DNA from 3 places in the Holdemanella hominis genome. Region 2 is predicted to be linked to each of the others. Evidence: predicted binding sites of a transcription regulator. Region 2 holds the regulator's gene; each other region holds the start of a gene.
What was found. The regulator HrcA, encoded in region 2, represses chaperone genes, less so after heat shock. The targets are predictions, from matches to a motif close to TTTTAGCACTNNNNNNNNNNNAGTGCTAAAA.
Positions count from the first base shown of each region.

Region 1: htpG (molecular chaperone HtpG) is a predicted target of HrcA. The motif match lies at 1,446-1,476, and genes of this name have one in related genera.
Region 3: H8911_RS05695 (DUF6061 family protein) is a predicted target of HrcA. The motif match lies at 4,825-4,855, and genes of this name have one in related genera.

Region 1 covers NZ_JACRWH010000041.1:6,599-18,224, reverse strand. The annotation lists gene H8911_RS09080 (helix-turn-helix domain-containing protein) at 1-532, shown strand, start outside; gene H8911_RS09075 (ElyC/SanA/YdcF family protein) at 577-1,383, shown strand; gene htpG (molecular chaperone HtpG) at 1,534-3,441, shown strand; gene H8911_RS09065 (tetratricopeptide repeat protein) at 3,509-4,339, shown strand; gene H8911_RS09060 (sensor histidine kinase) at 4,406-5,176, shown strand; gene H8911_RS09055 (response regulator) at 5,216-5,557, shown strand; gene H8911_RS09050 (peptide deformylase) at 5,647-6,057, opposite strand; gene H8911_RS09045 (HAD family hydrolase) at 6,122-6,715, shown strand; gene rlmD (23S rRNA (uracil(1939)-C(5))-methyltransferase RlmD) at 6,705-7,925, shown strand; gene bcp (thioredoxin-dependent thiol peroxidase) at 8,012-8,464, shown strand; gene H8911_RS09030 (EamA family transporter) at 8,531-9,394, shown strand; gene H8911_RS09025 (CatA-like O-acetyltransferase) at 9,403-10,056, shown strand; gene H8911_RS09020 (diphosphate--fructose-6-phosphate 1-phosphotransferase) at 10,145-11,626, shown strand, end outside.
Region 2 covers NZ_JACRWH010000013.1:17,505-29,130, reverse strand. The annotation lists gene H8911_RS04980 (cation diffusion facilitator family transporter) at 1-1,068, shown strand, start outside; gene H8911_RS04975 (DeoR/GlpR family DNA-binding transcription regulator) at 1,080-1,838, opposite strand; gene H8911_RS04970 (DeoR/GlpR family DNA-binding transcription regulator) at 1,842-2,609, opposite strand; gene H8911_RS04965 (hypothetical protein) at 2,766-3,038, shown strand; gene H8911_RS04960 (hypothetical protein) at 3,136-3,420, shown strand; gene H8911_RS04955 (purine nucleoside phosphorylase YfiH/LACC1 family protein) at 3,428-4,201, opposite strand; gene H8911_RS04950 (flavin reductase) at 4,182-4,682, opposite strand; gene H8911_RS12665 (hypothetical protein) at 5,257-5,379, opposite strand; gene H8911_RS04940 (Rpn family recombination-promoting nuclease/putative transposase) at 5,772-6,665, shown strand; gene hrcA (heat-inducible transcriptional repressor HrcA) at 7,013-8,065, shown strand; gene grpE (nucleotide exchange factor GrpE) at 8,046-8,585, shown strand; gene dnaK (molecular chaperone DnaK) at 8,599-10,404, shown strand; gene dnaJ (molecular chaperone DnaJ) at 10,472-11,584, shown strand; gene H8911_RS04915 (PaaI family thioesterase) at 11,600-11,626, opposite strand, start outside.
Region 3 covers NZ_JACRWH010000017.1:576-8,738, forward strand. The annotation lists gene H8911_RS05670 (hypothetical protein) at 1-457, opposite strand, end outside; gene H8911_RS05675 (hypothetical protein) at 468-1,586, opposite strand; gene H8911_RS05680 (ATP-binding cassette domain-containing protein) at 1,579-2,451, opposite strand; gene H8911_RS05685 (hypothetical protein) at 2,445-2,624, opposite strand; partial or broken gene H8911_RS05690 (IS66-like element ISEbi1 family transposase) at 3,482-3,745, shown strand; gene H8911_RS05695 (DUF6061 family protein) at 4,870-5,106, shown strand; gene H8911_RS05700 (hypothetical protein) at 5,155-5,634, opposite strand; gene H8911_RS05705 (helix-turn-helix domain-containing protein) at 6,096-6,623, opposite strand; gene H8911_RS05710 (hypothetical protein) at 6,779-7,033, shown strand; gene H8911_RS05715 (AAA family ATPase) at 7,154-8,163, shown strand, end outside.

The DNA of each region.
Region 1 (11,626 bases), on a different contig from region 2:
TGTGTCCAAATGGGAAAGTGAGCAGAGCATGCCCGATGTGGAAAAAATAATTATAATGAGTGATTATTTTAATGTTACTACAGATTATATCTTAAAAGGTATTGAAATAGTCGAAAATAAAGAAGAAAAAAGTAAAGAAATTGTAGGAAAAGTGTTCTATATTGCATCTACAGCATTGATTGTAATTGGATTGTTATGTGCAATCGGTGAGTGGTATGAAAAGCAAACAATGTCTTCTATTTATGGATCAATGATTATTCAAGTGGTCGGTGTTTTTGAATATTTTCTTGCAAAAGTAATATCAAAAGAAAATTCATCTTTTTATGTGAAATGGTTAAATACAATTATAATTGCTTTTATACCAATATCTATGATTACGAGTTATATATCTGAGTTAATTTTTAAAGTAGGAGGAGGTATTTCACCTTATCCAATAGGAATATTTCATAGTTTTGTATTTTTGTTGGTCTATCTTATAGTTATAATGGTAAGCTATGCTTACCTAAAGAAGCAAAATAAATTTCTTATTTAAATTCAAGTTTGTCATTGTAGATAGTTTTGAAAGGAAGTTTAGATATGGATTCTAAAGTTGCAGAAAATATAAATATACTCGCAAAGTTTTTGGGAACAAGAGATATTGATGCGTTAAATCAAGAAGAATTATTTAAACGATATGGAATTCATCAGGTAGATGTTATGGTTTTATTTGGTGGAAGTATTCTTGAAGGTGGCGATGTTTTAGCTAGTGGAATTAAAAACTTCGTTGCGAAAAAATATATTATTGTTGGTGGAGCAGGACATACAACAGATACACTACGTCAGGTTGTTCATTTAGAATATCCGGATATTGAGACAACAGATTTATCAGAAGCAGAAATATTTCAAAAGTATATTAAACATGTATATGGATGTAAGGCGGACTATCTAGAAACCAAGTCTACAAATTGTGGGAATAATATAACGTATCTTTTGGATTTATTGAAAGAAAACAATATTTCTTTTAATAGTATCATTCTAAGTCAGGATGCTTCTATGCAAAGGCGTATGGCGGCAGGTTTAAAAAAATATATTAATGATAATGTGACAATCATCAATTATGCTACTTATTGTGCTAAAGTATTGAACCAGAATGATGAATTGGTTTATGAAGAAGATTTACATGGTATGTGGCCAATTAATAGATATGTCAACTTGTTGATGGGAGAAATTCCTAGACTTTCAGATGATGCGAATGGCTATGGTCCGAATGGAAAGAATTATATTGCGCATGTGGATATTCCCGAAAATGTGAAAATAGCTTTTGAAGAATTGAAGATGGTTTTTGGAAGTGAAATAAGAGCGGCCAATCCATTGTATGCTACAAATATGAATAAAAATAGTTAACAGTATTATTTGAAAAGTGGGTAAAGAAGCTAAGAATTCGTTTAGTCGAATTCTTTTTTTGTGTTTAGCACACAGGTGTTGACACTGCTAAAAAGGTGTTGTATAGTATTAGCAGGCAAAATATTAGAGTGCTAATGAAGGAGTGGTATTATGGCTAAGAAAAAACAGTTTAAAGCGGAGTCAAAACGTTTATTGGATTTGATGATCAATTCCATTTATACACACAAGGAAATCTTCTTACGTGAACTTGTATCGAATGCGAGTGATGCGATTGATAAATATTATTATGAAAGTCAAGGTCATGCGGATGCAAGTCAATTTGAGATTCGTATTGAACCAAATAAGGAAGCTCGTACTTTAACAATTTCGGACACTGGTATTGGTATGTCAAAGGAAGAATTAGAGGAAAACTTGGGTACAATTGCGAAGAGTGGTTCTTTGGCTTTTAAAGAGGAAATGAAGAAAAAAGAAGAAAACAACGATGAAGATGTAGATATCATTGGTCAATTTGGTGTTGGATTCTATTCTGCATTTATGGTCGCAAAAGATGTTCGTGTTATTACGAAAAAAGCAGGTAGTGATGAAGCTTATGAATGGGTAAGTGCTGGTGAAGATGGTTATGAAATCACACCTTGTACAAAGGAGACAAATGGTACAACAATCATTTTAACTTTAAAAGAAGATACAGATGAAGAAAAATATTCTCAATATTTAGAGACATATGAGTTAAAAGAATTGATTAAGAAATATTCAGACTATATTCGTTATCCAATCAAGATGAATGTAGAAACTCAGAAGATGAAAGAGGGTACTGAGGAAAGTGAAAAGCCTGAATATGAAACAGTGGTTGAAGATCAGACTTTAAACTCAATGGTTCCTTTATGGAAACGTCAAAAATCGAAGATTACAGATGAAGAATACAATCAATTCTACAAGGATCATTTCTATGATTATCAAGATCCTCAAAAAGTGATTCATTTTAGTGTTGAGGGAAATACTAGCTTTACAGCCTTACTTTATATTCCATCACACTTACCTCAAGGATTCTATTCACAAGACTATAAGAAAGGTCTTCAACTCTATTGTAGAGGCGTATTCATTATGGATCATGCCGAAGAATTATTGCCAGATTCATTGCGTTTTGTGAAAGGTCTAGTGGATTCTCAAGATTTATCTTTAAATATTTCTCGTGAAATGCTTCAACATGATCATCAATTAAAATTGATTGCGGGTCGTATTGAAAAGAAAGTATTGAATGAACTTGGAAATATGCTTGCCAAAGATCGTGAAGCATATGAAAAATTCTTTGAAGAATTTGGTGTAAACTTGAAGTTTGGTGTCTACAACAATTATGGTATGGATAAAGAAAAATTCCAAGATTTATTGTTGTTCTACTCTTCAAGAGAAAAGAAATATGTTACTTTAAGTGAATATGTTTCTCGTATGAAAGAGGATCAAAAAGACATTTACTTTGTATCTGGTAAAGATGTTGAATTGATTGACAAGATGCCAGTTGTTCAAACATTGAAGAATAAAGAATTTGAAGTTCTTTACTTAACAGATGAAGTGGATGAATTTGTAATGCAGACATTGATGAACTACAAAGAAAAGACGTTCAGAAATGCGGCTCAAGGAGATTTAGATTTAGATACTGAGGAAGAAAAGGAAGCTTTAAATAAATCAAAAGAAGAAAATAAAGATTTATTGACATTCATGAAAGAAGCTTTAGGCGATGAGGTTGCTGAAGTGAAATTGTCAAATAAATTAACAGAGGATCCAGTATGCTTAACGGCTGGCGAAGGTATTTCTTTTGAGATGGAAAAGGTTTTCGCAAATATGCCTAACCAAAGTCCAATGCCTATGAAGGCTACGCGTATTTTGGAAATCAATCCAAATCATCCAATCTTTGAAACATTGAAGACTTTATACGCTTCTGATAAAGATAAAGTTAAAGAAGTGACTGAAGTATTATATGATCAGGCTTGTTTAATTGAAGGCTTCGCAATCAAAGATCCAATCGCATATTCAAAGAAGATCTGTGAATTGTTAGTGAAATAATTCTAGGCACAAACTTTCGAGTTTGTGCTTTTTTTCATTCATGATACATTTAATTTAGGTGAAGATTATGAAGTATCAAGAATTAATGAAAGAAGTAGAAGGTGTTGGAAAACTAAAGTTAAGTGAGCAGGAAAACTTTTATCGTGATGTATTAAATGAAAGTTCAAATGATTTAGAAGTTGTAGTTGCGGCCACCTTTTATTTGGGTATGGCTTATTATTATTATTATGAAGGAAATTTTAATAAGGCAAAAGAGATTATTGAACCGATCATTTTGCAGTATCAAAGTATGCCATTTGTAAGAGAACTTATTTCTGCATTCAATTTAATGGGTGTCATGCTCTATTATGATGGGGCAAATGTTTCAAGTCGTTATTATTACGAAAAAGCTTTACAGATTGCGATGGAACATGAGGATGTTGGACATTATTGTTATGAGTATAATAATATTTCAATTACGTACGTAAAGCAGGAAAAGTATGAAGAGGCTTTAGATAGTATTTTAAAAGCCAAAGAATTCATGCCTTGTTGCGTTGAAGATATGGGTGCCTATGTCTATTTGAATTTAGCTTTGATTTACAATAGCCTAAATCAAGTGGATAAGGCTTTAGAAGCATTTAATATGGGTTTAGATGAGCATGATGGCAAACATATTATTTTAGAAGATTATTTGAATTGCGGTATTGAATTATTTAGTAAAGCCGATATGGATTTTGAATTTAATAGATGTGCTGATGAACTTGAAAAACGTATTGAGACTATGTATGCGGTAGAATATATAGATGCTTGTATTGCTTTATTTGATTATTATTTAGAGCAGAAGATGTTTGATCAAGTCAAAGCCATCTTACGATATATGGATTCATATATGGCTAAACATCCGGATGAGATTCGTTAAGGCTTGATGGTTGAATCTTCTCGATATAAATATGGCAAAGTTATTTGCGATTTGGATGTCATAATTTTGGCATTAGAGAAAAAGAATGCATATTATGAGAGGATTTTTGAGGAGGAACAAGTTCGTCGTTGTCATGATACAGAGCGTTATTTTGATATGAATAGAAAGCTTCAACTCGCCTTAGAAAATGAAACAAAAGCCAATCAAGTTAATATGCGTTTCTTGGCAAATATGAGCCATGATATTCGTACACCAATCAATGGGATTATAGGAATGCTTCAAGTGATTCAAAGATGTGGTGATGATAAACAACGCATCAAAGATGCCTATGATAAGATGTGGATATCAAGTACGCACTTGTTGTCTTTGGTAAATGATATTTTAGATATTCGAACATTACAAACGGATTCGGCTGTGTTGGAAAATAAATCGTTTGAATTAAGTCAATTATTAGGTAGGGTTCAAACTATTATTGATCTACAGGTATCGAATTATAAGATTGAATTGTTTATGAAGACTCAAATAGAACATGATCATTTGATGGGTAGTCCTACACATATTGAGAAGGTCTTGTTGAATCTTTTAAGTAATGCGATCAGATACAATAGACCAGGTGGTAAAGTGTATTTGTCTGTTAAAGAAAAAGCGGATTGTTTTGAATTTTTTGTAGAAGATACAGGAATTGGAATGAATGAAGAATTCATACAAAACAAATTGTTCAAACCTTTTGTTCAAAAAAATAAACGTATAGATGGTGCGGGTTTAGGGATGAGTATTGTGCAAGAGTTTGTAAAGAAGATGGATGGCACAATCAAGGTGGAAAGTAAAATTGATTAAGGTACTCAATTTATTGTTCAACTTCCTTTAGAGATTGATTTGAATCCTGTTGAGAATAAATCTTTAAAAAATCAAACAATGTCCATTGAAAATCTATCTATACTTGTCGTGGAAGATAATGAGATCAATATGGAAGTGATAGAGTTTATGCTTCAAAGTGAAGGGGCTATTGTGTATAAGGCTAAAAATGGTAAAGAGGCTGTAGAACAGTTTGATCAAATCAAGGATTTAGATTTGATTCTAATGGATCTTAGGATGCCTATTATGGATGGGTATGAGGCGACTATACAAATTCGAAAAAAAGATAAAAAGATTCCAATCCTTGCGATGAGTGCCAATGCGTATATGCAAGATATACAGAAATGTTACAAGGCGGTATGAATGGGCATATCAGTAAACCTTTATATTTAGAGGATCTAAAAGATCGAATTATTCAAATTATATAAAAAGCCAGGTTTTTCCTGGCTTTATTAAATGATGATACCATTGCAGTGATCAATTTCATGTTGAATGATTTGAGCAACAAAACCAGAATAGGATTGTTTACACTTTTTAAAAGATTCATCTTGGTATTCAACGGTGATATTTTCATAACGAGTTGTATTTCTTTCACCCTCTAGTGATAAACACCCTTCTTTGACTTTGTAAGGTCTAGATTTCTTTGTGATTTTTGGATTATACATCACAATTTGTGCAGGTCCAATCGCAAAGATAATAATATTTTTAGAAACACCAATCATATTGGCTGCCATGCCTACACATTGATTACTATAAGCTTGTAATGTATCTTTTAGATCTTGAGCCACTTGTGTATCCATTTTTGTAGCTGGAACGGATTTTATAGCTAAGAAAGCTTCATCTTTCATTATTGGTTTAATCATAACATACCTCTTTTCTTCAAAAATCATATTTGTTTTAGATGTTTTTTTCAAGTATAATTGGCATATGCTGAAAAATATAGTATTTGATTTAGGAAATGTATTGGTTAAATTTGATTCAAATGAATTGATTTATAGCTTCTTTAATGAAGGACAAGAGGAAGTGAAATCATTCTATTTTGATTCTTTATGGGATGAGTATGATCAAGGACTCTATTCAGTGGAAGAAATGATTGAAAAGGGAGTAAAACAATTTCCTGAGTTAGAGTTAAATATTAAAGAATTGATGTATCATTGGACAGAATTTGTGATTCCATTAAAAGATAATGTTGCGTATATCAAAGATTTAAAACGATTCGGATACAAAGTATATATTCTTTCAAATATTCCAGAAGATGACACAAAGTATTTGAGAAGTTGTGGTGTGTTTGATAATATAGATGGCGGTGTTTTTTCTTATGAATATAAGAAAATTAAACCGGATCCAGAAATATTTCATATATTATTAAAAAAATATGATCTTAAGGCATCTGAATGCTTATTTTTAGATGATCGAAAAGATAATGTAGTTGCAGCAAGTAATTTGGGATTTGAAACAATTGAAGTTAAAGATTCAAGTAAGGTTATTGACTTAATAAAGGAGAAAATTAGTGAAGTGTAAAGTAGAAAAAATATGCGGTGGATGTTCACTTTTAAAACTGAAGCCGAGTATGCAGGCAGATAAAAAGAAAAAAGATGTGGAAGAATTGGTTGAAAAAGCACATTTAAAGGTTCGTGTTGGCGATGTGCATATGGCAAAGAATGATACACATTATCGTAATAAAGTAATTGTTGGTTTTGCGAAAGATAAAGGAAAAGTATATTCAGGTTTATATGCGCCTCATTCGCATCGTGTTGTGAAGACTGAAAATTGTATAATGCAGCCAAAACTTGTCAATGAAATTATCAACAAGATTACAGAACTTGTTGGTTCTATGAAATTAGAATTATATAACGAAAGAACAGGGACTGGTTTATTGCGTCATGTATTGATTCGTTGGGGACATAAGACAGATGAAGTGATGGTTGTATTTGTGACAAGTCAGAAAATTTTTCCTTCAAGAAAAAATATGGTTCGTGTATTAACGAGTGAATTTCCACAAATTAAAACAATTGTACAAAATATCAATCCAAGAAAGACAAGTATTGTTTTGCAGGATGAAGCTATTGTTTTATATGGAAATGGTATGATTCATGATGAGTTATGTGGCTTAGACATTGCGTTTTCACACAATTCGTTCTATCAGATTCATTCTGAACAATGTGAAGTATTGTATGGCTTAGCTAAGAAAATGTTAGATTTAAAGGAAACAGATACAGTACTAGATACATATTGTGGTGTTGGTACAATTGGTTTAACGATGACAGATTCTTGTAAGAAAGTCATGGGTGTAGAAGTGAATCCAGATGCGATTGAAAACGCAAAATACAATGCGAAACAAAATAAAATCAAAAATATTGAATTTGTTGCGATGGATTCAACAGAATTTATGCGCCAGGCAAGAAAATATCACAATCATTATGATGCGATCATTTTAGATCCGCCTCGTGCTGGTACGACAAAAGATTTTATTGAGTGTGCAACCGCTTTAAATCCAAGAAAAATTTTATATATTTCTTGTGATCCAAGAACACAGGTTCGTGATTTAAACCAATTTAGAAAACAAGGTTATGTCACAAATAAATTAGAATTAGTGGATTTATTCCCTTATACAGATCATATTGAAAGTGTTTGCGTATTAGAAAAGAAACAATTCAACCTAAAGCCTACAAAAAAAGCGCAAAGACAAGCTCAATTTAGATCAAGTAAAATGAGTAAGAAAAAACGTTAGGAAGCAAGTATGCTTCCTTTTGTGCATATGGGTATGTTTAAATTGTTTGGAATGCTATAATCTGTTTAACAGAATGGAGAATATATATGTTAGAAATTGGAATTCAAGCACCTGATTTTGAATTGCCTGATCAAGATGGTGTGATACACAAATTGAGTGATTATAAAGGTAAAAAAGTTATCTTATATTTTTATCCAAAGGATAATACGGCGGGTTGCACCAAGCAGGCTTGTGGTTTTTCTGAAAGATATCCACAATTCTTAGAAAAAGGAGCTGTCATTTTAGGGGTAAGTAAAGATACGGTGGCTTCACACAAGAAGTTTCAAGAAAAGTATAGCCTTGCCTTTACATTGTTGGCAGATCCAGAAAGAAAAGTGATTGAAGCTTATGATGTGTGGAAAGAAAAGAAGAATTATGGAAAGGTATCTATGGGTGTGGTTCGTACAACGTACTTAATAGATGAATCTGGAATTATTGTTCGTGCTAATGATAAAGTAAAAGCGGCCAATGATGCTGAAAATATGTTGGAAGTAGTTTAGACACTGCTTCCTTTTTGCATTTGTATTAAGAGATTATGAGGTATAAAATTTCATTTGGGTGATACTATGTGGATTTTATATGCGACAGGCTCTGCCTTTTTTGCGGGCATTACTTCCATACTCGCAAAATGTGGGATTTCAAAAACAGATTCTGATGTGGCAACCGCCATACGTACCATTGTGGTTTTAGTTTTTTCGTGGATTCTTGTTCTTTTAACTGGAACTATATCCGGTATTACGGATATCAGTGGGAAAACTTTGTTGTTTCTAGTTTTGTCTGGAATCGCAACAGGAGCTAGCTGGCTATGTTATTTTAAGGCTTTACAAAATGGGAATGTGAATAAGGTGGTTCCGATTGATAAATCCAGTACAATCTTAACGATTCTATTGGCTTGTATTTTCTTTCATGAAGGATTGTCTTTAGCTAAAATTGGCTGTGTATGCATGATCGGTGTAGGTACAATGTTGATGATTACTCGAAAAGAGGATGTTGAATCTAATTCTTCAGATAAAAGCTGGTTGATGTATGCGATTTTGTCAGCTGTATTTGCGAGTCTTACATCTATTTTAGGTAAGATTGGTATTTCTGGAATTGATTCTAATTTAGGTACGGCCATTCGTACAAGTGTTGTCTTAGTTATGGCCTGGCTAATGGTCTTTGTGAAAAATAAGCAGTCCCAAATAAAAGACGTCGATCGAAAAGAACTCTTGTTTATCATCTTATCTGGTTTTGCAACAGGAGGATCTTGGCTATGTTTCTATCGTGCTTTACAGGATGGACTTGCAAGCATCGTTGTGCCAATTGATAAATTGAGTATACTTGTAACAATTGGTTTTTCTCGTGTTGTATTTCATGAAAAGCTATCAAGGAAGGCATTACTAGGTTTAATTTTGATTACAGTGGGTACTGTAACTATAACGATGATATAGGAGATTTTATGTGTAGATATAAGAAGATTGATTTAGAAAATTGGTGTCGTAAAGAGCATTATTTGTATTATACAAACAGTTTAAATGTTGAAGTGAATATGACGGCCAATATTGATGTGAGTGAGTTATTAAGTTTTTGTCATACAAATGGATATAAATTTTATCCAACGTTGATTTATTGTGTGACTAAAGTGTTAAATCGAATTGAGAACTTTAAAATGTTTAAAGATAAAAATGGAGATTTATGTGTGTGGGATTCTTTAGTTCCAAATTATACGATTTTCCATGAAGAAGATCATACATTTTCGGATTGTTGGACGGATTTTACAGACGATTTTGGTTCTTTCTACAAGAATATTACTTCTGATATGGAATTAGGTAAAACCAAAAGAGGCATTAAGGTAAAATCGGGCCAACCTGCAAACTTTTATTGTGTATCATGTACACCATGGACTACATTTACTGCGGTTTCAAGTCGTATGGTCAATGGGGGTGCTGCCTTCTTTCCAATCATCACTGCTGGAAAATATGATGATAATTATCAAATGCCTGTAAATATCACAATTGCGCATGCCGTAGCGGATGGGTATCATATTGGCTTGTTTTTTGAATATCTACAAAAAGAAATTAGTAAGGAATATTTAAATTCAAACCTTGAATAAAGGCCTTGGATGGGGTGCTCTATTTACTTTTTGGGCAAAGTGTTATAAAATTTTTAGTGTAGGTATAAATTGAAAAGGAGATATAAAAATGAATCAATCACCACTTCAAAAAGCTAGATACCAATACAGTCCAAAATTGCCTGGAATGTTAAGAAATGGTATTTCAGAAATCTGTGTTAAGGAAGGAAATGCAACTCAAAGTGTTGCAGACCAAGAAAAAATCGCGGCTTTATTCCCTAACACTTACGGAGAAAAAGAAATTACATTCGAAAAAGGAGAAAATACTTCTGCAGCTAAAAAACAAGTTGTAGGTGTAATCTTATCTGGTGGACAAGCACCTGGTGGACACAATGTTATTTGTGGTCTATACGATGCATTAAAAGCTACTAGTAAAGAAAACGTTCTTTACGGATTTAAAAATGGTCCTATTGGATTATTAGAAGACAACTATGTTGAATTCGACGATGCTTATATCGATGCATACAGAAATACGGGTGGATTTGATATTATCGGATCTGGACGTACAAAATTAGAAACTGAAGAACAATTCGCAGTTGCTGCAAAAGTTTGTGAAAAACACGGAATCACTGCTATCGTAATTATCGGTGGTGATGACTCAAATACAAACGCTGCTGTATTAGCTGAATATTTTGCTGCTCACAATACAGGTGTTCAAGTTATCGGTTGTCCAAAAACTATCGATGGTGACTTGAAAAACGAAGACATCGAATGTTCATTTGGATTCGATACTGCAACTAAAACATATAGTGAATTAATCGGAAACATCGAACGTGATGCAAACTCTGCTAAAAAATATTGGCACTTTGTAAAAGTTATGGGACGTAGTGCAAGTCACGTAGCTTTGGAATGTGCTTTAGAAACTCAACCAAACATTTGCTTAATTTCAGAAGAAGTTGCTGCTAAAAAACAATCTTTATCTGAAATCGCTGACTATATTGCAGATGCAGTTGAAAAACGTTCTGCAAATGGGAACAACTTCGGTGTTGCAATTATCCCTGAAGGTGTAGTTGAATTTGTTCCAGAATTTAAAGCATTGATTGCTGAAATTAACGAATTATTAGCTGGAAACAAAACAGAAGAATTTAATGCATTAGGTAGCTGGGAAGAAAAATATGCATTCATTGAAAAAGGTTTAACTGCTGAATCAATGGCTGTATTCGCAATCTTACCTCAAACTATTCAACAACAATTATTCTTAGAAAGAGATCCACACGGAAACGTACAGGTATCTTTAATTGAGTCAGAAAAATTGTTCTCAGCTTTAGTTGCTGACAAATTAGCTGAAAGAGGATATACAGGTAAATTTAATGCATTACACCACTTCTTCGGATACGAAGGACGTTGTGCATTCCCATCAAACTTTGATGCTGACTATTGCTACTCATTAGGATACAACGCATTCATGTTGATTCAATACGGATATAATGGATATTTATCAAAAGTATCTAACTTATCTAAACCAGCTGAAGAATGGGTTGCTGGTGGTATGCCAATCACTAAGATGATGAATATCGAACGTCGTAATGGCGAAGATAAACCAGTTATCAAA
Region 2 (11,626 bases):
GGTATATTTAGTAACTTGTTTTTATTTGTGATTAAGTTTGTGATTGGTACTATTGTACATTCGGTATCTATTCAAGCGGATGGTGTAAACAACTTAACGGATGCGGGTTCGAATATTATTTCGATTTTATCTTTTCATCTCGCAAATAAGCCAGCAGATAAGGATCATCCATTTGGTCATGAAAGAACGGAAACAATCGCATCATTATTTGTGGGAATATTGATTTTAGTTTTAGGTTTTGAAACTGCAAAAGAAAGTATTTCTAAAGTGATTCATCCGGGAAGTATTGATTTTAGAATTGCATCCGTCATTATTCTTTTAATTTCTATCATAGTTAAATTTTGGATGTATGCATACAATAAGAAGCTTTCTAAAACATATGATTCAAGTCTCTTAGAAGCAACGGCATTGGATTCAATTAGTGATGTATGTGGAACAACAGCTGTTCTTGTATCGACATTGTTGTCTCCAGTTCTTCACTTCAATCTAGATGGATACATGGGTATCGTAGTTTCAGGAATTATCCTTTATGGAGCTTATGGCTTATTAAGAGATATGATTAATTCTTTGATTGGAGAAGCACCGGATCCTGAACTTGTACACAATATTGTAGATATGATCATGGCACATCCTGCAATTTTAGGCGTGCATGATATGATGCTGCATAATTATGGCCCAAATAAGATTTTTGCGAGTGCTCACGTAGAAGTGGATTCGTCCAAAGATATCTTTGAAACGCATGATCATATTGATAATATAGAGCGTGAAGTCAAAAAGAATATGAATATTGATTTAGTTTTACATATGGATCCAGTAAAGGTAAATGATCCAGAGACAGAGTTGTATCGTGCAAAAGTGGTAGAAGCCATTCATCAAATTGATCCGAAATGGAGATTTCATGATTTTAGAATTGTGTCAGGACCAACACATGTGAATTTGGTGTTTGATTTGGTGATTCCATTTGAAGAAAAGTATGCGCAGGAAGAAATAGAAGAAATGCTTCTAAAATATATTGAATCGGATAAAAAGATTTATTTAGTACTCACAATTGATCATCCATACGCATAAGGCAGAAGTGTTTAAACTTCTGCCTCTATTATTTCTGGGATTACTTGGATTTGAGTTTTTTCTTCTTTAGTTAATGTGTTTGAAATAAATACATCCACTTCTTTGAATTTACAGTACGTGTATTCAGGTTGTGTATTAAATTTATTTTTATCAGTTACCACAATGATTTTTTCACTTTGTTGAAGAATGTGTCGCTTTAATTCATATTCATTTTCATAAGTAGTAAATCCATTGTTGTCTTTAAATCCTTTGGTTCCTAAAATCGCAACATCAATATGAATATAATCGATAGTTTCACTGGCAAAGTTTCCATAAGAGCGATAGGCATTGTTGGAAATGTTTCCACCAATCAAAATAACGTGCATATTTAGTTTAGCGCATTTGTAGGCTACAAAAATGGAGTTTGTCACAATCGTAATATTATGAATGGATTGAAGAAAGGGAATACCTGCTTGACATGTACTACCGGCATCTAAATAGACAACCATTCCTTCTTTGATAAAGGTGCAAGTTTGTCTCATGATTTGTTTCTTTTCTTCAATATATTCTTGATTTCTTAATGAAATGGGCATTTCATCAGGTTCTTCTAACAGCAGCGCATAGCCATGCTCTTTTTTAATGATTTTAGAATCTTCGAGTTCAATAATATCTTTACGAATGGTTTCACTTGAAGTTTGAAAGTAATCCGATAAATCGGATATCTTGATTTTTGGATGTTCCTGTAGAAGTTGACGAATCTTGAATTGTCTTTCATCTTTCTTTTTTGACATAAGCTACACCTGTGTGACTTTCTTGACTGTTTTTACAACATTATATTGTTCTGGTGTCAAATGGTTTGTGATGAATTCATCGAACTCATTAAATTTACAAAAGGCATAAGGCGCAATGTCTGCCTTATTATTGACTTTACTTGCATCACTGATCATGATTTTTTTTGCGGATTGATTCATAACGTGACGTTTAAAACCAAGTTCATCGGCAGAAATGGTGGTAAATCCATGACTCTTTTCAGTGAAAGCATCTGTTCCCATGATGGCTAAATCAATGTTTAAATGGTCGATGATTTCGGTTGCGAAATGTCCATAGGTTCTTTTTCCTATATTGAATAATAAACCACCAGCCATAATGATATTTAAATTCATGTTGGCACATTCATAAGCTACAAGAATAGAATTGGTGACAATGGTGATGTCGCTTTTGTTTCGTAAGGCGCTTATGGCCGTTAAAATTGTGCTTCCAGAATCCAAATATACGGTCATGCCATTTTCGATTCGGCTAAATGCTTCTAGGGCTACAATTTTTTTCATTTCCTTATTTTTTTGTGCTTTTAATTCGACAAATGTTTCGACAGAAGAACTTTGAATTTTGGCGTAGCCATGTTCTCGAACTAATATTTTTCTTTCTTGTAGTTCATCTAAATCTTTACGTAGTGTTTCTGGAGTAACAGAAAGTAATTTAGCGAGTTCTGCGACTTTTATTTTTTCTTTTTCTTCAAGAATTTGACGAATTTGAAGTTGTCTTTCTTCTTTTTTCTTTGACATGTTTTCACCTTTTTCCTTTTGAATCCAATTAAATTATAAACGAAATATTTTGAAAACAGAATAAAAAGTGGGAATACAAATAATTTGAAAGTGGGTAATGAATTCAATATTGTTTCTGTGCATAATGAGATTGTCTAAAGAAAGTATGTGATAGATATGGTAGTTCGATTAAATCCTGTTGAATTTGCGAAGGCAATGATGAAAAAGAAGAAACAATTGATTCCCACACCAATTGTTTTAGATAATGGAATTGCCGGTATTGTGTATGGATATTATGAAGGTGAGGATCTTTATTATTTGGATCGACTTGATGTCGATGTTTCTAAAAAAGAAGCATTAAGAAAAATGAATGTAATGGAATTGAGACAAGAAATAGCGTTAAAGATTAAAATTTTTGTAGCCAACTCAAATTTAAATAAAAACTTTTGAATCATAATTAAAAATTTGGAAAACTAAAAAATTAAGCTAGACTATTGAGGAGAATTCATAATTCATACATAATGCAAGTGTCAAAGGGAGATAAGAAATGTGTACTGTCGTCCATCTTGAACCAGAAGATTTCGCAAGAGAATTAGTTCATAATCCAAAAAATGTTTATGCCAGAACGTATGTCCTCGATTGTGGGCTTGCCGTAGTCATTTATATGTGTCAAGATTCGCATTTCCTATACTACTTAGACAGACCGGATTGTTCGAAAGAAAAAAAGGACATGCTGAAATCAATGAGTTTTTATGAACTGCATGCCGAAATCTATCGTAAGGTCAATTTAGATAATCGTCTTCGTGAAAGACAAAAAAACCCAAGCTGCTGACTTGGGTTTATTTAATGTATCCGAAGGTAAAGTGTTCGCCTGTTTGTTTATCATTACGATAGCTAAAACATGTATCGAATTCTTTTTTTGTATCATATTTGCTTGAATGAATGTTTTTCTCTGGAATACCTAATTCTTTACACATTTCAATGTTAATACCTTGATTATCAATATAGGCTTTTTCATTTGGCATATATCGAATGAAAGGTGTTGTATCAATACTGATTTGTTTCATTTGTTCAACAACTTCCATACCTACTTCTAAAGAATCAAATTGTATGCTTGGAGAAAAATATATGTGACAGGATTCAGGATGAATCAAATCTTTTTCGATTAATTCGCTCAAGCATTTTTTAGTGATTTCTAAAGTGGTTCCTTTCCATCCGGAATGAATGGCGCATATGCATGGTGTTGTTTCATCGACCACGAGAATGCCTAAACAATCCGCGGTAAATACGCCAATTAGAATGTTTGGCTCTGTCGTATATACGGCATCTACATTCATAATGCTTGTATCTTTATCATAGGCCCCCTTGCCTTCATCGCTCGAAGTAATGTGGGCCATATTGTTTGTGTGCTTTTGCCAAGGAAGTGCCCAATGATCTAGAGGCATATTTAATTCTTCAGCCAATCTTTTGCGGTTGATCATAACCGCTTTTGGATCGATACATACATGAAGTGCGGTATTGTTCTTTTCAGGAAGTGCAATATCTTTTAGTGTAGTAGCACCAAATATGTGTTCGTTATTGATATGAATAATTTTATTTATTTGTATAGACATCTGTAATTTCTCCAATATATACATAGTGCAAATCATCAAGTGGATAATTTCTTTCGTAAATTTCAGGCAATAAGAAATGTTCTTTTTCGAGTTTTCCAACATAGAGCTTCTTACAAATAAAAACTTCTTTAGCTTCTTTAAATGTAGGATTTCCATCAACCATTTCAATGTGGAAGTTCACGTTTGTAATCTTATCTTCATCCTTACCTGATTTTGTGCCTAAGTAAGATAGCTCTTTATGCTTATCATCAAAGAAGGATAGGGTGAACGTCTCACTTTCATCAACGAATTCTTTTGTGTATCTTTGCGGACGAATAAAGATAATCGCAACATTCTTATTCCATAAATGACCAAGAGTTCCCCAGGAAGCGGTCATAGTGTTGGTTTTACCGTTTTTTGTAGCACTGATAAGTAGCCAGTCTTTTCCAACCTTATCAAAAGGATTGAAGTATAGACTATGAATATCAACTTTTTCAAACATATATAATCCCTCCTATATTTTCTGCTTTAAAATCAAATAAACTTCAGCTTTTGTTGCTTCTGGATATGGTTGTACAAATAGAAGTCCAATTCCGAACAAATTGCGCCTAAAATGATCCACCCTAAAAAAGATAAATCTAGAACGAAGAAGTCTGCCTTTTGTCCTGTTGTCATTTGTTTGGACAAAGAGAAGGTTTCATCAGCCGAAAGATTTGGATTTTGCCAATAGATATGGAATCATAGGATATTCGTAAGCTTTATTAACTACAGGTACTATGAATAAGAATAGCCGTAGTAGTGTTTTTAAATCCATCAAAAACATGATTTTTATCACATTTAAATAATTGCCCTTAAATCCTTTGAATATTTCACTGAGTTCAGACTTTTCATCATGGTTCTTAATAAAATATCTATTGTTTCCAACTACAATAACATTGCCAATAAAGATTGTATAGAGTATTCCAAAAATACTGGCGACAGAAATGAATGAATAAAATATATATTGGAAATTAGAGGAATAGAATATAGGTTGGGTTTCATAAGAAAGATTGCTTGATGCAAAGTCTTGTATTCTTTCAATAATCGTTGTTTTTTTCACCTGTCAATGTTGATGCAATCAGCGTAACCACAAACATTTTCCAATAGTTGCGTTTTATAATGAGTTTGGCTTGTTCTTTAACTTGTTGTCGATTCCACATAGAAGCGCCTTCTTCCTTATGTTTTAATTTTATCACATAAGGAAATGAATGAGGTGAAAAAGATAGATGATTGTCTGGTTGATGAATTTTGTAATACGTATGCCTAAAATAAGAAAACCATTCTAGTGTTGGCGTCTAGAATGGTTTCTTTTTGTTTATTATTATTTTTTTAGGAGAGAGATATGAATATTGGTTTATTTCTATATTCATTGCCTTATCTTTAAGGCACTTATAGAATATCATCCCATGTTGTCATAATTTTAGTATAACTTTGGTAAATATTGTGAAATCAAAATGAATTATGTGAAATTATCAAAATATACATCTTTTCTAAAATTTCCTTCTTTTTTTCGTATTAGAGAGAGAAGAAAGGAGGAGTCATCTTGAATTCGATGGATATTGAGTCTAAGAAGTTTTTAGGACAACCCAAAAACTTTGTCTCGATCTTCAATGCACTTTTATTTTATGGACAACCAGTGTTGAAGCCTGAATATCTTAAGGATGAAAACAGTGAACTTGTCATGAATGTTTCTAGTAAGCATGTGGATATCATCAAGCGGTATGAGGGTGGTACTTATTTGGATTTGTTCGTGATTGAAAGCCAAAGCTATATCGATCAATCCATGGTCGCAAGAGTCATGGAATATGAAAGCGTTGCTCGTATGCGTTATATTCGCCAAAACTTTAAGCAACATGTACCTATGCATACAAGACTTCCCATGATTTTAACAGTCGTCTTATATGTGGGTGAATCCAAGTGGAATGCTGCTAAAAGATTGAGTGAACTAGAAATTATTCATCCTGGATTTGAAGACATGTTCAATGAGTTTAAACTGAATCTGATTGAGCTAAACACAAATCACAAGTATAATACAGGTGAAAAGGCAACACAGGACTTTTTTGATCTATTGCGTATGATCTATAGAAAACAGGTTTTAAAAGAAGATCTAGATCGAGAGTTTAATCGTGATGCATTGTATTTTGCGTATGTAGTGACAAAGAACAAAGAGTTATTGAGTATCTACAACAAAAGCGAGAAGGGAGATGTAAAAGTGTGTAGAGCATTAGATGAAATGTTTGAAGAATCAACAAACAGAGGAATCCAGATGGGTATCAAGCAAGGCATTGAACGAGGCATTGAACAAGGCATTGAGCGTGGTGAAAAAAATACCCAAATCAAAATAGCGATTAAAATGCTTGTAAGAAATAATCAAACACTTGAAGAAATCTCTGAGATTGTTGGATTAGACTTAGATGCGTTAAGAGAACTAAAAAGAAGTATTTGATTGAATGGATGTGTGATCACATCCATTCTTTACAAAGTGAGGAGATGTAAAAGTGTGTAGAGCATTAGATGAAATGTTTGAAGAATCAACAAAGGTATTGCAATAAATCAATTTGAAGTGTATCAAGCTATACTGGACAAAGGCTTCACTGTTAAAGCTATCGCATCCATCTTCTCAGTGAGTGAAGAATCGATTAAAGAATTTTTGATTTATGTTTAGTTAAGGGTACGAATATTTGTATCCTTATTTTTTTAGTTGAAATTTAGCACTCAATTGTTGACGGTGCTAAAAATTGTGATATACTAATAGCAGACAAGGAAAATGAGTGCTAGAAGGAGGTCTTCACAATGGAAATCACACAACGTCAAAAGATAATCTTTAAAACAATAGTTGAAGAGTTTACTCGTTGTGCAGAACCAGTTGGTTCAAAGACTTTAATGGAACTTCTAGATTTCCCGGTTTCATCTGCAACCATCCGTAATGAGATGGCGACACTTGAGAAGTTAGGGCTGTTAGAGAAGACACATACTTCGAGTGGTCGAATTCCGAGTCAAAAAGGCTACAGGTACTATGTTGAACATCTTATGGAAGCGGATTTGGATGCTTCTACAAAGAATGCTTTACAGCAAGTCTTTAGTGAAAGACATTATTCGTTAGAAGAAGTTGTTCAAAAGAGCTGTGATATTTTGTCACACATGACAAATTTGACCAGTGTTGTTCTAGGACCTGATAGCAGGCATCAGACTTTACAGCATGTACAGTTGATTCCAATCAACAATCAAAGTGCTGTTGCGATCATTGTCACAGATCAAGGACATACAGAAAATAAAGTGTTCCAATTTGGTACAGATGTGTCCATGCAGGATATTCAAAATTGTACAGATTTATTAAATGACCAATTAGTGGGAACGCCTATTGAAGATGTTGTTGGAAAAATGAAAGAAATTGAACCGATGATGGCAGCAAAACTTGTTCGACATGAAGTTTTGTTTGAAGCGTTCGTTTCAGCCTTTATGCGATTTGCGACAGAGAAAGTTGCGGTTTCTGGACGAAGTAATATGTTGTATCAGCCAGAGTTCAGTGACATCAACAAGTTGAAACAAATGATGCGTATTTTGGAAAATGGAAGTTTATTCCATCAATGGACGGATCAAGAGGGAAATGTAGCAATCCAGATTGGGGAAAGAAACGAGTTGTTACAAATCGGAGATTGTTCAGTATTAACGACAAAATTCCATTATAACAGCGATGAGGAAGGACAATTAATGGTTGTTGGTCCAAATCGAATGCAATATTCCAAGGTCGTGGCCTTGATGAATTATATGTCAAATGTCATCGAAGACGTCTTTGGGACAGACAAAGATAAGGGAGGTGCCAACGATGAGCAAAGAAGAAACTAAAGAAGTAAAAGAAGAAACAAAAGAAGAAGTTGTTGAAGGGGCAGCTGAAGAAAAAAAAGAACCAAGTTCAGACGAAATTATTGAAGGTTTGAAGGCAGAACTGGACAAGGCAAAAAATGATGTAGCACGTGCTTATGCAGATACAGAAAACATGAAAAAACGTCTACAGAAAGATGCAGATGCAACTCGAAAATATCGCTTCCAACAGCCAGCAACGGAAATCTTGCCAATTCTTGATTCAATGGAAATGGCTTTGAAAGTACAAACCGAGGATGAGACAATTAAGAATTATGTCAAAGGTTTTGAGATGATTCATAAACAATTGAAAGGTGTGCTGGAAAAAGAAGGCGTACAGGAAATAGATGCAGCCGATAAACCATTCGACCACAATACAATGCAGGCTTTAATGCAAGAGAAAAAAGAAGGCGTTGAAAGTGGAATGGTTATTGAAGTATTACAAAAAGGATATATGTTGAAGGATCGTATTTTACGACCAGCATTAGTAAAAGTGAGCGAATAGGGAGGTAATTATCATGAGTAAAATTATTGGTATTGACTTAGGTACAACAAATAGCTGTGTTGCGGTTATGGAAGGTAAAGATTGTAAAGTAATTCCTAACCCAGAAGGAAATCGTACAACACCAAGTGTTGTTGCGTTCAAAGATGGAGAACGTATTATTGGTGATGCTGCAAAACGTCAGGCAGTCACAAATAAAAACACAATTAGTTCAATTAAGCGTTTGATGGGAACGAATGAAAAAGTAGAGGCTGAGGGAAAATCATATACACCACAAGAAATTAGTGCAATGATCCTTCAATACTTGAAATCATATGCAGAAGATTACTTAGGAGAAAAAGTAACAAAGGCTGTTATCACAGTTCCTGCATACTTCAACGATGCTCAGCGTCAAGCAACTAAAGATGCTGGTAAAATTGCTGGATTAGAAGTAGAACGTATTATCAACGAACCAACAGCTGCAGCATTGGCTTATGGTATTGATAAAACAGATAAAGAAGAAAAAGTATTGATCTATGACTTAGGTGGAGGTACTTTCGATGTTAGTATCCTTGATTTAGCTGATGGAACATTCGAAGTATTATCAACAAACGGAGATACTCACTTAGGTGGAGATGACTTCGATAACGTATTAGTAAACTGGATGGTTGATACATTCAAGAAAGATAACGCAATTGACTTGTCGCAAGATCCAATGGCTATGCAACGTTTAAAAGAAGCTGCTGAAAAAGCGAAAAAAGATTTAAGTGGTGTAATGCAGACACAAATCAGCTTACCATTTATCTCAGCAGGTCCTGCGGGTCCATTGCACTTTGATACAACATTAACTCGTGCTAAATTTGATGATATGACTAAACATTTAGTAGAACGTACATTGATTCCAATTGAAAATGCATTAAGAGATGCAAAATTGTCTAAATCTGATATCGACGAAGTATTATTAGTTGGTGGATCTACTCGTATTCCAGCGGTTCAAGAAGCAGTACGTAAAGCATTAGGAAAAGATCCTAACCACTCAGTAAACCCAGATGAAGCTGTAGCTATGGGTGCTGCAATCCAAGGTGGAGTTATCTCAGGTGATGTAAATGATGTGTTATTACTAGATGTTACACCATTATCATTAGGTATCGAAACTATGGGTGGAGTTATGACAGTGTTGATCCCTCGTAACACTACAATCCCAACAAGTAAATCACAGATTTTCTCAACAGCCGCTGATAACCAACCAGCTGTAGATATCCGTGTATTACAAGGTGAACGTCCAATGGCTAACGACAATAAAGAATTAGGAAACTTCCAATTAAACGGAATTGCACCAGCTCGTCGTGGAGTTCCTCAAATTGAAGTTAAATTTGATATTGATGCCAACGGTATCGTACACGTAAGTGCTACAGATAAGGGTACTGGTAAAGAACAACACATCACAATTCAAAACTCTAGTGGATTGAGTGATGAAGAAATCGATCGTATGGTTCGTGAAGCTGAAGATAACAAGGCTGAAGATGAAAAACGTAAGGAAGAAATTGATTTACGTAACAAAGCTGAAGGCTTCATTGCACAAATCGATGGAATGTTAGAAGACAATAAAGATAAGATTGATCCAAAACAAGCTGAAGAAACTAAGAAATTGCGTGATGATCTACAAAAATCTTTAGATGAAAATAACATGGAAGAAGTTAAGGCTAAATTAGACATGCTTGAAAAAGCAGCAATGCAGGCAGGACAAGCAATGTATAACCAGCCAAATGGTGATGCAGCTTCACAATCAACACAAACTCACTCAGGTGATGATGTAGTTGACGGTGAATTCACTGAGAAGTAAAATAAATAAGCAACATTTGAAGTTCTAGCCACGCTAGAACTTCTTCGTATCGTATGGAGGGATTCACATGGCAGAAAAACGTGACTATTATGAAGTGCTTGGCGTCAGCAAAAGTGCTACACCAGATGAAATTAAAAAGGCCTATCGAAAATTGGCCATGAAATATCACCCCGATCGAAATCATGAACCTGGAGCTGAAGATAAGTTCAAGGAAATCAATGAAGCTTATGAAGTATTAAGCGATGAGAAAAAACGTGCAACATATGATCAATTTGGTCATGCAGGTATGGATGGAGCCTTTGGACAAGGTGGTGGATTCTCTGGAGGATTCACAGATTTTGGCGATTTAGGAGACATCTTCGGTTCGTTCTTTGGTGGAGGATTTGGCGGTGGAGGATCTCGCCGTTCAAGTAATCAGCCTCGACAAGGACAAGACCGTTACATGCAGATGCGCATTGATTTCATGGATTCAATTTTTGGTAAAACAGAAACGATTTCATTGGATGTGGATGAAACATGTAAACACTGTAACGGATCTGGAGCTGAAAGCCCAAGTGATGTGCAGACATGTCCTACATGCCATGGTTCTGGATATGTTATGTCTCAACAAAGAACACCATTCGGTGTGATTCAGCAACAAAGCGTATGTCCAGATTGTCATGGTACAGGTAAGAAAGTTACACGTGCATGCTCCCATTGTCATGGAAACGGATATGAGCACCGTCGTGTAAAACTAGATATTAAGATTCCAGCAGGTATTCAATCGGGTCAACAGATTCGTATTCCTGGAAAAGGTGAAAGAGGAACAAATGGAGGGCCTAATGGCGATTTATACATCGAAATTATGGTTACGCCACATCCAACTTTCAAACGCGAAGACAACAATATCTTCATTAAAGTTCCAATCAGTTCAATTGATGCGACAATTGGATGTACGATTCAAGTACCAACAGTATATGGCGATGTTGAATTGAAAATTCCTGAAGGAACACAGCCAAACACTAAGTTCCGTCTAAAAGGAAAAGGTGTAAAATCTCGTTCAGGACAAGGGGATGAATTTGTAGAAGTACAGGTTGAAATTCCACGTAAAGTATCTCGCAGAGAAAGAGAGCTATATGAAGAATTAAAATCAGGACAATCTGAATCTCCTTTTGAAAGATTTAAAAGAGCATTTAAATAAACGAAAAGAGCAGTTTTATTTCTGCTCTTTCTTTTTTTTCAT
Region 3 (8,163 bases), on a different contig from region 2:
CTCTATTAACAAATATGCTTTGAACAGTTATATCATTTAAATCTAAATGATTCAAAATATTAGGATTAAATGAATACATCGGAGAATATGCTCGAATCACTAGGTTTGCTAAATCAGAATATTTATTAAACATTTTAATAGATTCTGAATCATTTATCATCAAATTTCCAGTTGAATCAAAATTACTTTTATCATTTGTTATACCAGTAAATCCTTTTAATGAATTTCTTAATTCTTTATCAGTTAATTTTTTTTCTATTTTTGCTTGCGCATCTCTTTTTGCACTTATACCATCAATTTTAGCATTAATACTAAATTCGTTAACATATACATCAGTACTACTAATCGAATACAAGAAAAAAGTTGAAAGAAAGATTATCGTAAAAAAACAAAATGCAAATATTATTTTGGGATTAATACATTTTTTTATTTCTATAAATATTAATTTTTTCACCATTTATAATCACCTACTGAATTAATCTTTTTTTGTCATAAATTAATATAAAAGTTAAGAAAAAAAACAATAAAAGAGTAAATAATAGCTTTGTCATATCAAAATTAAGTACTGATGACACATCAACCATTGTAATAGGGAAACAATATCGTAATATTGAAGAAGATGAAATATTTAATAGTGAAATCATTATATTTGGAATAAAACATAAAATTATAGAACATATAACAGAAACACTACTAGATAAAAACACTTTCGAAAAAAACATAATTAACAGTCCCATCAATACTGAGGCTAATAATCCTATTAAAATTGCTCTAGATAATAATTGTCCATATGTCAATAAGTTCGGAAATAGAGGCGCAATTCCTAACTGTACATTAACATCCCAACCAGCTAAACCATATATTGAAAAAATTATTATTGAAAATGGTATAAGGGCCAACAAATAATAGAAACTTGATATAATTATTCCAGCAATAACTTTTGCTACAAAATGATTAGTACCCCTATTCTTTGTTGTACTTATAATTTCATTCATCCGTTCTTCTTTATCTTGAGAAAACATTTTAGATAAGCAAATTGCAAGCATTATAGACATAAATAGAAATAAATCCATATTTTTTTTCAAAAATCTTTGATAGCCTTTACTATATCCAAATTTAAAGCTTTGTGTTTTAGCGGTGCAATTAGTTTTATCTTTCCAAAGCTCAACAAAATTTATTGGAGTCTTAACTTCTAATATTTTTTTATACTGATCCATATATGTTCCACCTAAAGTAAAATCAATAAGCGAAATCACCTCTTCATATGGTCTCATCTCTTTACTGTACATTGTTTTAAATGCTTCGCCATCAGTACTGTTAATATTATTTGTTTGCTTTTGAAATTTATCAATAATTTTATTTATTTCATCATCATTTATTTCCACAGTACCATGAGATAAATTTTTTTCAAAGGTTATTGCATCAAGGCCATAGATTATTCCTTGTTCATAATAAGTTATAGTCTGATCCTGAAACACTGTCAAAAAGCCATATATGACAGAAATCATAATCAATAATAATACTGAGATTCTGTTAATCTTACATGTATATATCCTGTTTAACTCATTTTTAATTAACCTAGTCATCTTCACTTACCTCATCAAAATAGTATAAGTATAAATCATTTAAAGTAGCTTCTATAGGCGCAAAACATTTTTCAACATTATCTTCGGTTATTATCCTTATTCTAATAGTATTACCCAAATCGTATACATTCCTAACTCTATACTTATTCATGAAATAATCCAATTGCGTTTTAGGTACAGTTCCTTCATAAACAAATCCTTCAATCTTTTTTAATAAGACATCTAAATCACCTTGTTCACAGATTTCACCTTTTTTTAAAAGAATAATGGCTTGTGAAATATCCTCAACATCAGAAACAATATGAGTAGAAATAATTACTGTATGCTTCTCACCATATTGATTAAGTAAATTCTTTAAATGAATTCTTTCCTTAGGATCTAATCCAGCTGTAGGTTCATCCAAAATTAAGATTTCCGGTTCATTTAACAATGCTTGAGCTATTCCCACCCGTCTTAGCATTCCTCCTGAATAAAGTTTAAGTCTAATATTCTTTTTCTCGTATAATCCTAATTCTTTTAACAAATATTCTATCCTATGTTCAAGTTTTTTTCCTTCTAAGCCTTTTAAAACTCCTATATATGATAAAAAATCATAAGCTGTGAAATCTTGATAATAGCCAAAATTTTGTGGCAAATATCCTAAAGAATTAAAATAATTATTTTTTAAATGATTAATTTGTATTCCGTTATACAAAATACTCCCCGAATCAATTTCATATAAATTACACAAACATTTAATTAATGTTGTTTTTCCTGCTCCATTTGCGCCTAACAATCCATAAACTCCTGTTTCAAATCGAAGATTAATATTTTTTAATATTTCATTTCCATTTAATGCCTTGAACAAATTTCTCACTTCTAACATTCTTCTATGCCTCCCTTTTTATATAGACTAACTTGTGTATCAAATAATTTTTTATATTTACCATCCCTTTTAATCAAATCTTTATGAACCCCTTGTTCAATAACTACGTCTTTATTTAAAACTATAATTTGATCCGATGAACCAATATTTGACAATCTATGTGTTACAAACATACACAATTGTTTTTTTAATTTATCAAATGTTTGAAATATTTCTAATTCTGCTAAAGCATCATTGATGCAGTAGGTTCAAAATACAAAATGAAAGACATACTTGATACATTTGAAAACTAAATAATGCGATTCAAACTGGTGAATATAAAACGATCTATATTGATGAATTTTATGTTGACATTATGATGCCGATATTAGTTTTTATATCAAATAGATATTTTACAAAATTCTGAAAAACAGCATTAACATATTTTCTCATATCATCAAAAGATCCTTTTTTTAATTACTTTTATTAAAACCACATAATTTCCGATACAATTTATTTTGCAAATAAATTTTTTCCATCGTCTAAAAATCCCAGGTATCTGACTACTGATAAATTAAAATAGAATCCCCTTCATTAATATGTTCAACCCCCTTTTTAGATCTGTATTCTTAGTTAATCATTCATCTAAAATTGCATATAACAACAAATCATTGATTTCATCCGAATGTGACACAATAGCTTATTTACTAATAAAACTGTTGTACATTATATCTCTTGCCTCCATGATATTATGGTAAGTAAATCTTACACACAAGAAAAAAAATAGTAAATAAAACCGGTATAAGTCGACAAAATCTTGTAGAAGAGGGATATTTTGATATCTAAAACTTAAAAAATTATTTGTTGATTTTCGGATTATCAGGTTATGCTCAATTTCTTTTATAATCTATGCACAAGCATAAATAAAAAGCTCAGCATTTAAGCCAAGCAATGTTGTTGATGAAGCTATCCAAAAGGTGCATTTAAGGTGCACAAATCCTATAAATTCAATTTAATATACTTTATATAAAGCACTTTATAAAATTTAGAATATGTTCCAACGACAAACTCATAAGATGGAAGAGTAATTTGACCATTTAGGACAGGAAGAAAGAACTGGTTGTTCTCGGCAAGCGTATTAGGAGCAGAATCTAGTGCGAATTCATATAGCATAATTGAAGTAGCAAAAACAAATGGATTGGATCCATATAAATTTTTGACAACAATATTTACATATCTTCCAAACCAAGACCTGATCAAAAATCCAGAAATAATAGACGGATTTCTAACATGGAGCGAGTTCGTACAAAGCTCTAAGGCAAATAATTTAAAAATAGTACGAGAGCCGTACCGAAATTTCCAACGCTTCAAGGTACAAAGAGATCAACATGCCTTTATAATCAATACTATTATTTACCTTAGTGATAAGTTTGAAATCGCACAGATTACTCTCAACAACTTTTTAATATAATCTAAACATACACTCATCAATGATAAGTTACACCAAACAATCTATCATTTGTATTTTAAATTTTAACGAACTTTAAATGCATTTTAAGGCGCATCATTGATGAATTAGTATAATTTATAGCATCAACTATAATTGGCCGCATAACAGCATTTAAGCTGTTATTTTCGCAATTGTTTTTACCACTTTTTTTAAAGGTTTTCAAAAAGGTTTTCAAAACTATCTATAAACAGAAAAAAAGCCCTTATATAAGGACTTAATTTACAAGATGGCGTCGACGGAGGGAGAGAATTATGCATAATAACAATACGCAATATATATTAAATATGCTTTAAATAAAGCAGCATAATGTAACAAAAATAAGCATTTACATCATAAACATCGTCACAAATGTCGTCACAAATATCGTCACAAGTATGCATATTTTGCCTATTCACTACCTCGCCAATTACTTCGCCAAATGTATTATTTATTCGCCAACATGGCGAAATAATAAATGCTTTATATAAGGTAAAAATCGTATTATTTTTTTTATTCGCCAAGTTTTAATTTTTAATCCGTTTACTTATTCGTGCTCAATAAAGCACAATAAAACAAAGAAACATTAAGTCTCTTTGTTCTTAGGCGTTCGAGATGTAATCACAGATATTCTTAGATGCAGGTGCTTTCGATGAAGGTCTTCTCTTTTTACAACTTGGACAAACCATCCTCACGGAAACCTCCAAAACACTCCCAATAGTTAAATAGAAGGCATAAAAAAAGCGGGTAAATTGATGAGGTTTACCCGTTACTAGTTTTGTCTATACATCGACAAACTGGAAGTTGTCCATTATCTTTTTTATTGTAATTTTTTTGTATATACCAACATATAAAACAGTATAACACAAAATAAAAGTGACATGGTGAACTGATTGAAATGCTTCTGATTTTTGCAGCAAATAATTGATTGAACGATAAGGAGATAAGATACGATGAGAACAATATTTGCAGAATATAATCCCGGACGAAACAACATTGATGTTTATACCAGTGCAGACTATATGCTTCGCGTTGACTGCTGGGAAGCAGAAAAGAATTTGAGAACCACACCCGGATCAGATTGTGCATTAAACACACTTGCCATTGATGAACCACTAGAATATGCTAGACTGTATCTTGATGGGAATTTACAGATGTGGGTAGATGCAGAAGATTCCTTGACATTATAGTAATGTTCAAAAAACGCTGAGAATAATTTCTTCTCAGCGTTTCGACAACTATTTTCTTTCCTTTGACACCTTCTCACTTATTCTCTGATAGATTTCCTTTGTCTCTGCGTCATTTTCCCCATTTACAACTAATATTTTTCCATCTATGTTCATGACAACATATGAATGGCAGGAGGCATGAGTGTAGCGGATATAATCTCCGAAGATATCGTTTTCGAAGTTTCCCATAGCATACTTCAGGTTTCCAAAACCATTAGTTCTGTGATCATTATCGTTCTGCAATACATTTACTTCATAAGAAATGCTGTCAATTTGCGAATACTCCCCTGTATAATCATTCCATCCTTTTGCTTCAATGTTAAAATCACGATCATTACAACGAATCTGAATGCTTCCACAAAACAAATTCCATATAGTAAACACAATAGTGGGAATTGCGATGATCAGATATATCACACTTTTTTTTGTATTATACTGAATTTTTAAGCCTTTTTTTTGTGTCTTTTTATTCATCATTGTCTTCTCCATAAATTCCGATTTATCCTTTAGTATATTATATATCATTTTATTTACTTAAAATATTAAAATTTTAGTAAAATTTATAAAATCATGTTATACGAATTTTAGTTAGTATTTATTACTGCCTATAATTATTGCTTTTAATGGTTGTTTTACCAGAACCTTAAGGGCTCTAGTTCACTAAAATTTGGCTTCATATTAAAGTCTTTCATTATACTTAATACTTAAAACACATATCACCTTCTGTAATTTCTTTTTCATTTGGTTCACCTCCTTTCAAAGAAAGTGTAACAAAAAATAAAAAAAATAACTCAATTCAAATCGTAAATTCACCATTTTTGGTGAAAACTAAACGATCCAAATTGGTTATCTTTAAATTACCACTATCATCCGTAAAGAAAAAGACATATTCTGTTTTATTAGAACATAGAAAAACCAGACACCTTAACAAGCATCTGGTTTCATAAATATTATTTTGAATCGCCACTGTCTAGAAGTTCCCAATCGGTATTTTCTGTGTATATTTTGAATATGTAATCATTTGCCTTTCTTACGAGATAAAGAATATTATGTAAATCCTCTGATTTTAAACTGGCTGCATTCTGCCGAATGAAATCAAGCATGATGTTCAATTCTTCCAACTCGTCAACAACTCCAAACTTCACACCATTAACCACATTAAAATCAATATCTTCAATCAGCTCAGAATCATCACTATTCCAGTACATCCATTTTTTGTCCAGTAAAAATGTATCATACATAAATACATTTAAATTCAAATTAAGCTTATCAAGGAGAAGATCCAAATATTCTTTTTTGGGAAAAATTTCTCCGCGGAAGTATTTATATAATGTATCCTTGCTCCAGCCTAATTCTTTTGCAAACGGAGCAACTTTATACCCTCTAAGTTTAATCAAATATTTTAACCTTGAACCAAAATGCTTACGCACATATGTCATTCTATCTTGTAGTTCTAAATCATCTTCAATGCATCTCATGTACTTATTATATAAAAAATAAAAGCATATGACAAATATGACAAAGAAAAACAAATTATTAAAAAATATTGACATGGTATATAAATAGCGGTACTCTGTATATGTAATGACGTACCGGTATTCCGGTATTCGTAGACAAAGACAGGAGGAAAAATATGTCAAAACCTGAGAAAAAAGTATATCTTGCGTCACAACCATTCATTTGTAAGTCAAATGCTCGTATTATCCTTTCAATCAATCATAAGGCTATGGATAATATCTGGGAAACAATCAAAACAGAGTACAAAAAAGATTATGGCGTTGATGTACCAAGCTATGGTGTTCCAACTAAATACTTCTTAGAAAAAGTACATATCTCACGAGATGATTTAATTATTGCTCTAGAAGCAGAAAAAAAGCTCAATGCTTAGTTTGGCGACACAGCAATGAGCTTAATAAAGCGGATACACTCTTTTCCTATGCGTATTATAGCATAATATAGCAATATGTGTATACCGCCTATTTGAAAATGATAGGAGGTTTTTTTATTAATGAGTGATGAATTAGAGTTAGAAATCCCAATCTCTGCAGCTGCTAGATCCACTGAAGAGAACGTATTAGCAATCTACATCTACTGTCCTGAATTACTATATGAAGATTCCATCGACAAGAATCTTTTCGCATACCCACCACACAAACGACTATTTGAAGCAATCAAATGCGGATTAGAAGGTGGAAGTTGGAATAAAGCAGTGTATAATAGAAAAATTAAAAACAATGGCCTTGTCGATTTACATAATAAATTGTTAGGAGAATATATCTCACGCGTACCTCTTAATTCGTATTTAGATGAATTGCGAAAGAATTATGTTCAGAGAGAGTGTTTAAAAGTACTACAAAAAAGTATGAATAATTTAAAAGAAACCAATGAATTAAATATATACACACTATCTAACGATTTGGAGACATTACAGAATAAGTACCAGCACGAGGATGATGTAATCACTATTGCGTCAGTTGAGAAAAAGGAACAGGAATGGCTTATTGAAGGGTATATACCCAAATATGAAATAACAGATATCGGAGGCAATGGTGGCGTCGGTAAGACTGCATTTTGGGTCAGCTTAGTTGCTAGTTTGTCAGCAGGCAAACCTTGTTTTTTCGAAAATCAAGACTTAGAACGCGAACCGTTAAAGACACTGTATTTAACGAGAGAAAATTCGAATGCCACAAATTTGAAGGAAAGATTTGAATTGCTTGGTGCTAATATGAATAACATACTTTGCATCGGTGACACGAATACGAATTTTTCAAAATATAAAATTGGATCACCCAATTTAGAGTATCTAATAAAAAAACACAGACCTGATGTATTAATTTTAGATCCATTGCAATCATTTGTGCCTGAGAACGTGAATTTAATTGCTCGTAATCATGTACGTCCCATGTTTGACTGGCTAAACGTAATGACAAAAAAATATGAAGTCACTATACTTGTCATTATGCATGCTAAAAAGAATGCATCAAGTGGTGGTCGTGATAGACTCGCAGATAGTAGTGA